3 regions of the Agrobacterium vacciniicorymbosi genome follow, and region 2 is predicted to be linked to each of the others. Evidence: riboswitches for the same ligand, from Rfam matches in the RefSeq annotation. Region 2 holds a riboswitch; each other region holds the start of a gene.
The links. Region 2 has a riboswitch for cobalamin ahead of nrdH (glutaredoxin-like protein NrdH). Riboswitches for the same ligand answer to the same signal wherever they lie in the genome.

Region 1: linked by a shared signal. The riboswitch ahead of ABUK73_RS04290 (CbtB domain-containing protein) and the one ahead of nrdH (glutaredoxin-like protein NrdH) in region 2 are both predicted to bind cobalamin.
Region 3: linked by a shared signal. The riboswitch ahead of bluB (5,6-dimethylbenzimidazole synthase) and the one ahead of nrdH (glutaredoxin-like protein NrdH) in region 2 are both predicted to bind cobalamin.

Annotation. Positions count from the first base shown of each region.
Region 1 is NZ_JBETMF010000002.1:220,232-223,500, reverse strand. It holds gene ABUK73_RS04305 (RrF2 family transcriptional regulator) at 8-421, shown strand; gene ABUK73_RS04300 (hypothetical protein) at 435-761, opposite strand; gene ABUK73_RS04295 (CbtA family protein) at 763-1,476, opposite strand; gene ABUK73_RS04290 (CbtB domain-containing protein) at 1,490-1,672, opposite strand; cobalamin riboswitch at 1,823-2,037, opposite strand; gene ABUK73_RS04285 (hypothetical protein) at 2,152-2,586, shown strand; gene ABUK73_RS04280 (cytochrome c) at 2,597-3,269, opposite strand, start outside.
Region 2 is NZ_JBETMF010000009.1:65,568-68,836, reverse strand. It holds gene nrdE (class 1b ribonucleoside-diphosphate reductase subunit alpha) at 1-626, opposite strand, end outside; gene nrdI (class Ib ribonucleoside-diphosphate reductase assembly flavoprotein NrdI) at 614-1,012, opposite strand; gene nrdH (glutaredoxin-like protein NrdH) at 1,069-1,290, opposite strand; gene ABUK73_RS15195 (hypothetical protein) at 1,289-1,597, shown strand; cobalamin riboswitch at 1,620-1,839, opposite strand; gene ABUK73_RS15190 (hypothetical protein) at 1,964-3,013, opposite strand; gene ABUK73_RS15185 (low molecular weight protein tyrosine phosphatase family protein) at 3,162-3,269, shown strand, end outside.
Region 3 is NZ_JBETMF010000001.1:379,121-382,389, forward strand. It holds gene radC (RadC family protein) at 1-775, shown strand, start outside; gene bluB (5,6-dimethylbenzimidazole synthase) at 788-1,474, opposite strand; cobalamin riboswitch at 1,550-1,730, opposite strand; gene ABUK73_RS01970 (hypothetical protein) at 1,828-2,016, shown strand; gene ABUK73_RS01975 (phospholipase D family protein) at 2,068-3,269, shown strand, end outside.

The DNA.
Region 1 (3,269 bases), on a different contig from region 2:
TTTGAGGATGAGGCAGGACAGTCGGCTTTCGCGCATGCTGCATGTTTTGATCCACATGGATAAGCACGATGGGGCGATGACATCGGAGATGATCGCGCAGATGCTGGACGCCAACCCCGTCGTTATCCGCCGCACGATGGCGGGCCTGCGCGATGAGGGTTTCGTGCTATCGGAAAAAGGCCATGGCGGCGGCTGGCGGCTGGCTCGCCCTCTCGACCAACTGACGCTTTTCGATATCTACTGCGCCGTTGGCGAGCCATCCATCTTCGCTGTTGGACCTGCCTATGACATGCCGGGATGTCACATTGAGCAGGCGGTCAACGCGACACTGAAGGGCGTGTTCGATGAGGCCGAGCAACTGTTGCGCAGCCGGTTTTCACAAGTCACGCTGGCCGATGTGGCGAAGGGGCTGGCGGGATAGCGTTGATATCCGCCTAGCCCCGATCGAGCACGCGGCAGGAGCGCACCGGACCTTCGGGAAGTGCATGTGTCATCGCCCGCCTGAGATCGCGGCTGTTGATGTGCAGGCTGCGGTCGAAGGGTAGAGCCAGCCGGGTGATCTTGGCGGTGGCGGCGCTGATAAAGGCCTGGTGGTTTTCCGCGAAAAATCTGATGCAGGCCTCCCTGCCCGGCTCTTGCGGCAGAAGCGCCTTGAAGGCGAGCCGATGCATGGCGCAGAGCGCGCCATGACCGGGGACGGAAAAACGCAGGGCTTGAAGCTCATCACTCCATTCCACTGCGTTTTCCCTAGCTTGCGTCATGTTACTTGGCCGTCTCGAAACGCTTGAGGAACAACCCGCTCAACGAACCGAGGATGAGCCAGAACACGAAACTTGTTACCGTTGCCAGCACAACGAAGCGGCGCTCCAGGGGCAGAGGTGCCAGCGCATGTTCGCCTTCCGGCGGCAGCGGGGCGCCGACGACATGCGGCGCGACGATTAGCACCAAAGCGAGGATGATCGCCCATGGTTCGCCCCGTTTGAAGGCCAGCAGCGCAATGCCGCCAGCCGTTGCGGCAACGGTTGCGATCCACCAGATCTGCCGTGCTTCAAGCGCAGCAGCCGGGCTGCCCGGCAGTTCCGGCGGCAGGCCGATCATCGGGGCGAGCATGACAGCGGCAAAACCGGCAAGACCCCAGAACAGGCCCTCACGCCAGCCGCCCTGCGTGCTGCGCAGCGAAATCAGCGCTGTCAGCACCAGCGCATAACCGATTGCCGTCAGCACATTGGCGGCGATGGTGTAGGCATTGCGCTCGAAACCATCGGCAGGCGCCCATGCTTCTGTATCATGGTGATGGTCCGCGGGTGTTGCCGCATCATGGCTGTGGGCGGGGGCCGCTTCGCCACCGGCGCTCTCAAAGGTTTCCGCCTGAAGGATGAGCGGCGTGGTGCCAATGGCCTGCATGGCGCTGACGGCGAGACCGGCAATCAGCCCCACCAGAACGGCGGAAAAGACGATATTTCGGAAAAATGGCATGGTTCATCTCCCCTCAATGGCAAGGGAAAGCGTTGGCATGGCGCGTGTCATGCGCCGCATTGTGCACGGCTTCGACATGCGAAAAGCCCACGAAGCCGACGATGAACAGGCCGAGTGCGGCTGCCGTCAGCGATTGCGCGATTTTCGATGTTTTGGATGAGACGGCAGATGACGCCGTATTCTGCTGGATAGACATGGTGACCCTTTCCTGTGCGGATGGGCGCTGTTCTGATCAAACGCCGCACGACCGCATTCAACATTCACCACGGGGAAAGAGACACATGGTTTTAAAGGCGGGAGGACCCGACCTGCCAACCGTGCTTGCCCGGACACCCCGCCGGTATTGACGACACTTCACGCAATGGCAGGTCTCCTGGCTCACGGGTCGTTACCTTGAAAACACCTTCCCGATCCGGGCTTGCCAGATCAGTGGTCTTTGTTTTCAGGCTCTCCGTTCACAGTTGCGGGGGCAGCCACGAATGAGAGCGAATGCTCGCTCCTATCGTATTCCCTTTTCACTTTCCGAGCGAACCCGGAAAGACCATCACACTCCTGTTATCAGGCCTTTGGCTATGCAGAGTCAATATCCGCAAAAAACGCAATAATTGTTTTCTAAAAATTAAGAAACTTTAGATTGTATTTGCATGTGAACAACAACTTAAAAGGACGTGTCAGATGGTGGACTTTGTATCAGTAAATCCTAGTTCCGGCGGTTTCCGGGTCGGACGAAATCTCAACGAAAAGATGGAAATTGGATCTAATCATATTTCCGTCGGAACCGGTCTGTTGGCGACTTTTGTGAGTAACGAGCTACGTGCAAACGGAAAGTATGACCGACTCGGAAACAAAGGCGACTTCGAAATTAGCGTTTCACCAAGTGGCGAGCTTTTTGAGGTTAAGGTCGTGCTAACTGGTAATCTTGCTGACCGATCAAGACAATTTATTGCATCCGCAAAGCAAGTAAGCGCGCACTGCGTAGGACTCTTTCAGCAGTCTGGCGACCTCTCGATGAAACTCACCCAAAACAATGGATGGGGTCCTTTCCATTCCAAGATCGATATCGACATAAGCTGGGCACCGGTAAGCCTTTATGTGATGCCCACGGACTAAGAGCAGATAGTTACCGCGACGGTACCGCCTTGAGATAGGCCGCAATGGCGTTGCGGTCTTCGGCTGTCAGGTGTGCCATGTTCTGCTGGACCTTGACCATGGAGCCGCCCGCGCTGTCGAAGTCCGGGGTGAAGCCGGTTTCGAGGTAGTTGGCGATATCGGCTTTCGTCCATGAGCCGATAGCCTGCGACCCGGGCGTGATATCGGGAATGCGCCCCTCGCCTTCCGGGTTCGGGCCACCGGCCAGCCACTGGTCTTTCAGGAAACCGCCCAGCGCATCACGCGGGGTGTGACATTCGCCGCAATGGCCGGGGCCTTCTACCAGATATTGGCCGCGCACGACCTCTGCATCCGCATTGGCGAGTTCCACGCGCGGCTGGCCCTTATCGAAATACAGGAACTTCCAGCCGCCGAGGCTGAGGCGGATGTTGAAGGGGAATGGCAGATCGTGGCCGGGCGCATCATTGGCGCTGGCGGGCAGTGTTTTCAGATAGGCGAAAAGGTCGTTGATGTCCTGCGGCGTCATCCGCGCATAGGATGCGTAGGGGAAGGACGGATAGAGATGTTCGCCGTTCTTGCCGACGCCTCGCGTCATCGCATCGCCGAACTGCGCCACCGTCCAACTGCCGATGCCATGTTGCGGATCGGGCGAGATGTTGGGCATGTGGAAGGTGCCGAAGGGG
Region 2 (3,269 bases):
TGCAAGGCAGAATTGATGCCACGCGAGATGGATTCCATATTGTCTTCCACCCGCAGCAGGAAGCACGACACGAGTTCGCCGCGCTGCTTCTTGCCCGCATTGAGGAAGGTCGGCGTCGCGGGCTGGAAACGCCCGGAAATGATCTCGTCCACAAGATCGCGCGCCAGCTGCTCGTTGCCCTGCGCCAGCGTAAACGCCACCATGCAGATGCGGTCTTCGTAGCGCTCCAGATAGCGTTTTCCGTCAAAGGTTTTCAGCGTGTAGCTGGTGTAATATTTGAACGCGCCGAGGAAGGTCGGGAAGCGAAACTTCTTCGCATAGGCGTAATCGAAGAGATCACGCACGAAGTTGAAGGAATACTGATCGAGCACCTGTTGCTCGTAATATCCCTCACTGACCAGATAATCGAGCTTTTCCCGCAGGTTATGGAAGAACACCGTATTCTGGTTCACATGTTGCAGAAAATACTGCCGGGCCGCCATGCGGTCCTTTTCGAACTGAATGTGCCCATCCTCATCATAGAGATTCAGCATGGCGTTCAACGCGTGGTAATCCAGCGTCGGTTCAGTGGATTTCACCGCATGACCCTGCGAGGGCTTGGGGGAGATGGTGGTCAACGTATCCAAAATCGTTCCAATCCATGTTTGACATTGGCGACATCTTCGGGCGTGCCTAGAAGCTCGAAGCGATAGAGAAACGGCACCGCGCATTTGCGCGATACGATGTCTCCCGCCGAGGCGAAGGCCGCGCCGAAATTCGTGTTACCCGCGGCGATGACGCCATGGATGAGACTGCGGTTGGCAACACTGTTGAGAAAATGAATCACGGGCTTGGGCACCGCCCCCTTCAGCCCTCCGCCGCCATAGGTGGGCGTCAGCAGCACGTAAGGCCCGTCCACCTCGGGCGCGTCCTCATCTGCCGAAAGCGGCAGACGCAAAGCCCGCACACCCAGCTTTTCGACAAAGCGATGGGTATTTTCCGAACGGCTGGAATAATAAACGATCAGGCCCATCACATCCCCGGCTGGCTGAACGCTGCACGCCCTGCTGGAGCGAGGCGGCTATAGGCTCAGGCAAGAGCGCCGATCATATCCGGACGGAAGCCTGCCCAGTGCTGTTCACCGGCAATAACCACAGGCACCTGGCGGTAGCCCAGCCCCTGCACCAGCGCATAGGCATCAGCATCCTCGGAGACATCGACAATCCTGTAATCGATGCCCTGACGGTCCAGCGCGCGGGTGGTGGCAGTGCATTGGACGCAGGCGGGTTTGCTGTAGACGGTAATGGTCATGATTTCCTCTTGGGATTGGACAAGCGAGAGCGAACGCGCAACCGGACGAAGCGCGTGGACGACATGGCAATGGAAGCGAACACAGGCCGACAGGCACCGCACCTCACAAAAGATGCGACGTCATCTGGCAGACGCAGACTATCGGGAACGGCTTACGCCACCCGCAGACAGTCACACGAGTGTTGAACACCTTCGCGAAAAGGCACTGGACAAGAAAAACAAACTGGACATGGACTTCACCCCGAAGCAGCTCATGCAGGACATTCGGGAACACGACACGCGCGGCTCCATGCCGCAACAGACGTAATAGCTCCCGGACACCCCGCCCGTTGACGTAATCGCTCTAGGCAGGTCTCCTGGCTCACGGATCAACGTATCTATCCCACCTTCCCGGATCGACATGACCCAGTGGCATTTTGGAACAGACACTCACCGCTTACAGTTGCGGGGGCAGCTACGGCTTTTGAACGCTCATCATGAACGCACCGTATTCCCATCTTAGCCTCACAAGTCTTGCGACTCGAAGGAACCTAGAACACTACATATAGTAGACTAGGTTAATTTCCCGTCAAGACTTATTGCGATTTGTGAGAAATGAGATGGGGAAAACGTTGAGGCTAGGCGGAAGAGGCGTTGAGTACGCCTGCCCGTTGAGGGCCTTTTGGCACCCTGACTAATGCGTCGAGGGTGCGCGTAGCGCGTCAATGAGGGCATAGATCACGGCGACCAGGACCAGCAGGGTCGTGCCACTAAAAGGAAGTGGCAACATGATCTGCTCGGTTGCAAAGGCTCCGCCAACCACCAGAACGATCTGAACCGCAGCAAGAATCAGCATTGTGGTCAGGGGTAAGATCACGCCCCTATTCGCGAAGAAACGGCGGTAGCCAAAAACGAAAACGGGAATCAAGACGGCCGTCACGGCGAAAACATAAACCCTCAGCCACTGTGCGTCCGGCAGCGAATCCGGCGCCAGAAAGGCCAGCGGCATCAGGACATAGCTGCTGGCAGTTGCCGCAAGCAAGGGAGGCCAAACGACCACATTCATCCAGCGTATCGAACCCGTAGCCGCCTTCTTATCCTGATTGCCCAGCACGGCACGTATGGCAAAGACCACCAGGCCGACCGCGACAGCAATGATGCCGATTGCCAACAGAAACTGCGAGCCGCCGACAGCGCCAACTCGCAACATTTCAAAAGACGAAGACAGCTGAGATGGCAGCGTCATCAGCGCGGGCAGAAGCCACAAAATCCAGAAACCGGCGACGAGACTTGGTAGAACGACAAATCGCGACAAGAACAGAAGTACGGCCACACCGCCAACCAGCGACGCGACGATGACCGCCACGCCAAAGGAACTGGCATCAGCCAGAAAACCCATGGTCGATACCATCTGCGCAATGCCAGAAGCCTGCGACACGGCCAAAACCAGTGCGAGGATATTCTCAACCACGACCAGCGCCACGCTGTTTTCCAGACGCGGAACAAAGAGGCGAACGATCTGCCCCAGCGCAAACGCCGTCAGAATAGAGCCCACCCCCAACGCTAGAATCGAGAGCTGCGAGGGAAGACCATTCCTCGACTGCGCTTCCATGAACGCAGGATCGAGCCCCGGCATCGCAATATTCCAGCCAATCATGGCCACAACCGAAATCAAAACCACCTGTCCAAGAACGACAAAAATGCTGCGCTTGCTGGACTCGGAGCTATCAACCGTAACGCTCATGGATTATCCTCTTTATACAACTTAAGATCATAACCAAACTTATCGGCATGTCACGGATTTCCTGGGTAGAAAAGGCATCATACCAGCTGTCAAATCCAGCTGGAGCGGGCACATCTAAAACCCTGCGCATCTTGAAAAGGTTAGCTGCTTGAAGAACATCCTGTTTGTCTGCAGCCAGAACAAGCTGCGTAGCCCTACCGCCGAACAAGTCTTCGCAAACTGGCCCCGAATCGAAGTCTCTTCTGCCGGTACCAAC
Region 3 (3,269 bases), on a different contig from region 2:
CCTTGCCGAAGATATGGACGAACGCGGCTTCTTTGCCGAACCTCGGCAAGTCTCCAAAAAGATGAAAATGAAGGCCACGCCGACGCCATCTCCAGACGGCGACATGGCGCATTACCACGGCCACCGCGAGCGTCTGCGCGCCAAATATCGCGACAATGGCGATGCGGCGCTGGCCGATTACGAGCTGCTGGAGCTTCTGCTATTCCGGCTTATTCCACGAAGAGACACCAAGCCGATCGCAAAGGCGCTGATCGCACGCTTCGGCACCTTCGGCGGTGTCATGGGTGCGCCGATTGCTCTGCTTCAGGAAGTGAAAGGCGTTGGCGAAGCGGTGGCGCTCGATCTCAAGCTTATCGCGTCTGTGTCCCAGCGCATGCTGAAAAGCGAAATCCGCAACAAGCAGGTTCTGGGCTCCTGGTCATCCGTCATCGATTATTGCCACGCCGCCATGGCGCATGAAGCCCGCGAACAGTTTCGCATCCTCTTCCTAGACAAGCGCAATGTGCTGATTGCTGATGAAGTGCAGGGCCACGGCACGGTTGATCATACGCCGGTCTATCCGCGTGAGGTGGTGCGCCGAGCGCTGGAGCTGTCCTCCACCGCCATCATCCTCGTCCACAACCATCCCAGCGGCGATCCGACCCCGTCCCGCGCTGACATCGATATGACCAAAACCATCATCGATACGGCCAAGCCGCTTGGCATTGCCGTGCATGACCACATCATCATCGGCAAGGATGGGCATGTCAGCTTCAAGGGTCTGCGGTTGATTTAGAGCGCTTCCGCCTTAACTAGCGCCCCATTTATCCCGAAACACCAGCTCCTCCAGCGGCAGCCGCTGCCGCCAGCCTTTGACGGCCAGTTCCGGCTCGCCGTAAAGCGTATCGACCCGCCCGACACAGAGCCATGCGACGATTTCGATGTGCGGTGGAATAGCGAGGATGTCGCGAATATCGGCATCGTGAAAAATGCTGACCCAACCGACGCCTATGCCTTCGGCGCGTGCTGCAAGCCACAGGTTCTGCACCGCGCAGACGGTGGAGTAGACATCCATGCGTGGATTGTGGGTGCGGCCGAGAACGACATGGCCGCCGCGCGTCGGATCGCAGGTCACGCAGATGGACAGTGGAGCCTTGCGAATGCCTTCTAGCTTCAGACTGCGGTAAAGCGCTTGTTGCTCCTGCCCGAACATCTCGGCGGCTTCGGCATTGGCGCGGGAGAAGGCCTGCCATACGCGCTCTTTGACATCAGCATCGGTGACGAGCGTGAAATTCCATGGCTGCATGAAGCCGACCGAGGGGGCGGAATGTGCGGCCTTGAGCAGGCGTTCCACCAGTTCTTCCGGCAACGGATCGGGCAGAAACTGGTCGCGCACATCGCGGCGCGTTTCTATGGCGCGGTAGACCGCCTGCTTGTCGCTGTCTGAAAACTCGCACGATTTTACCAGCGCGTTCTGAAACTCATCGGGCCGCATCGTCAATCCCCAACAATGCACAGGTCGGACGCCGAAAGCATCCCACCCATCAACAACCTGCCGCCGTCCATGCGGTTCGGTCTATGGCATCAGGCCGGTCTTCTGACTTGGCTTCGTCCGCGCATTGCCGCCTTCCCGATTTCTCAGTGGTCTATGGCAATCCGCGTCCACCTTACAGCGTTGGGCACGTCGCGGGCTTTCACCGCGTTCCCGATTCTCCCGCTTGAAAGCAGGCACCTGACTGGCTGCTTTATGACCGCCAGAGCATCGCGACGCAAGAGCCCCGCTTCATTTCCATGAGGACCGGAACCGCTGCCCGCCCCGCGCATTCTCTTCGCAAATGGAGAACCAATATGGACCACTATAGCGAACTTCGCCAACAGATCGGCCAGGATCTCGATACGCTCACCCACAAGGAAAGCCCGAAATCCATTTTTGAACTTGCAGAAGATTATCTGTTGGGTGACCCCGCCTTGAAACGGCAGATGGTGGAAGACATCATCAAGGAAGAAGCCGACAAGCGGAATATTGAAATCCATTGATACGACAGGCAATATCCGGGACAGGGAACCGACGCGAGTGAAACCATAATTGTGACTGCCATTGTAGCCTTCGCCATCTCAATCGTGGTCGTCCTTGTCGCGGGTATCGCCCTCGCTTCTCGCCATCGTGACAAAATCATCATCAAAATCGCCTCCGCAGCTTTGCGGAAGGAGCCGGACGCAACACCGCTCGACCGTCACTGGACCGATCTCCAGAACGCCCATGCAGAACGTAATGCACTGTCTCTTATCCAGTCCAATCTCGGTGCGTTTGCAGCGCGGGTAGAAGCCGCCCGCGCCGCCGGGCGCAGCCTTGATCTCATGTATTACATGTGGAATGCCGATCTGACCGGGCAATTGATGATGCGCGAAGTCATCGCCGCGGCAGACCGTGGCGTGCGCGTCCGTCTTCTGCTGGACGATCTCGGCGTGTCCATTTCGGATCGCGCCTTCCACGCCATCGACAGCCACCCCAACATCGAATTGCGACTGTTCAACCCCACCAAGGCTCGGGAGAACGTCTTCCGGCGCGGGCTGGAACTGCTGTTGCGGTTTCGCAGCGTCAATCGTCGTATGCACAACAAGGCCTGGATTGCTGACGGCCGGGTGTTGATCGTTGGCGGGCGCAATATTGGTGACGCCTATTTCGATGCAGCGGAACAGGCGAATTTCCGCGATTTCGATGTGATCGCTCATGGCGATTGCATCGCGCAAGCAGAAGAAATCTTCGACGATTACTGGAACAGTGCGGTCGCCGTTCCTGTGCGCTCGCTTTTGGCGCGGCGCCCCAGCAAGCTCGCCAAGCTGCGTCGCCGCATGGATGTTCTGGCCTCCGGCAATGCCGCGCGGCCTTATCTGGCGCAAGTGGAAAGCCAGCACCATTCCGGCAATTTCCTGATGTCCGACAATCTGCACTGGGTGGAAAGTGCGCAGGTGGTTGCCGACCCGCCGGAGAAAGCTGCCGGAAAACGCCGCAGCGGCCACAACTTCCTGATGGAAACGCTGCTGCCGGTGATGGAAGAGACCGAGAAAAAGCTGAGCATCACCTCGCCCTATTTCATTCCCGGCCTGAAAGGCGTGGAAACATTGTCACGCCTCTCCGCCGAAGGTGTCAAAGTCAGCGTTCTTACCAACTCACTGGCCGCGACCGATGTCGCCGCCGTGCATGCGGGATATTCGCGATATCGCCGGCCACTTCTGATCAACGGCATCAAAATCCACGAACTGCGCTCGCTGGCCGATCATCACAAATC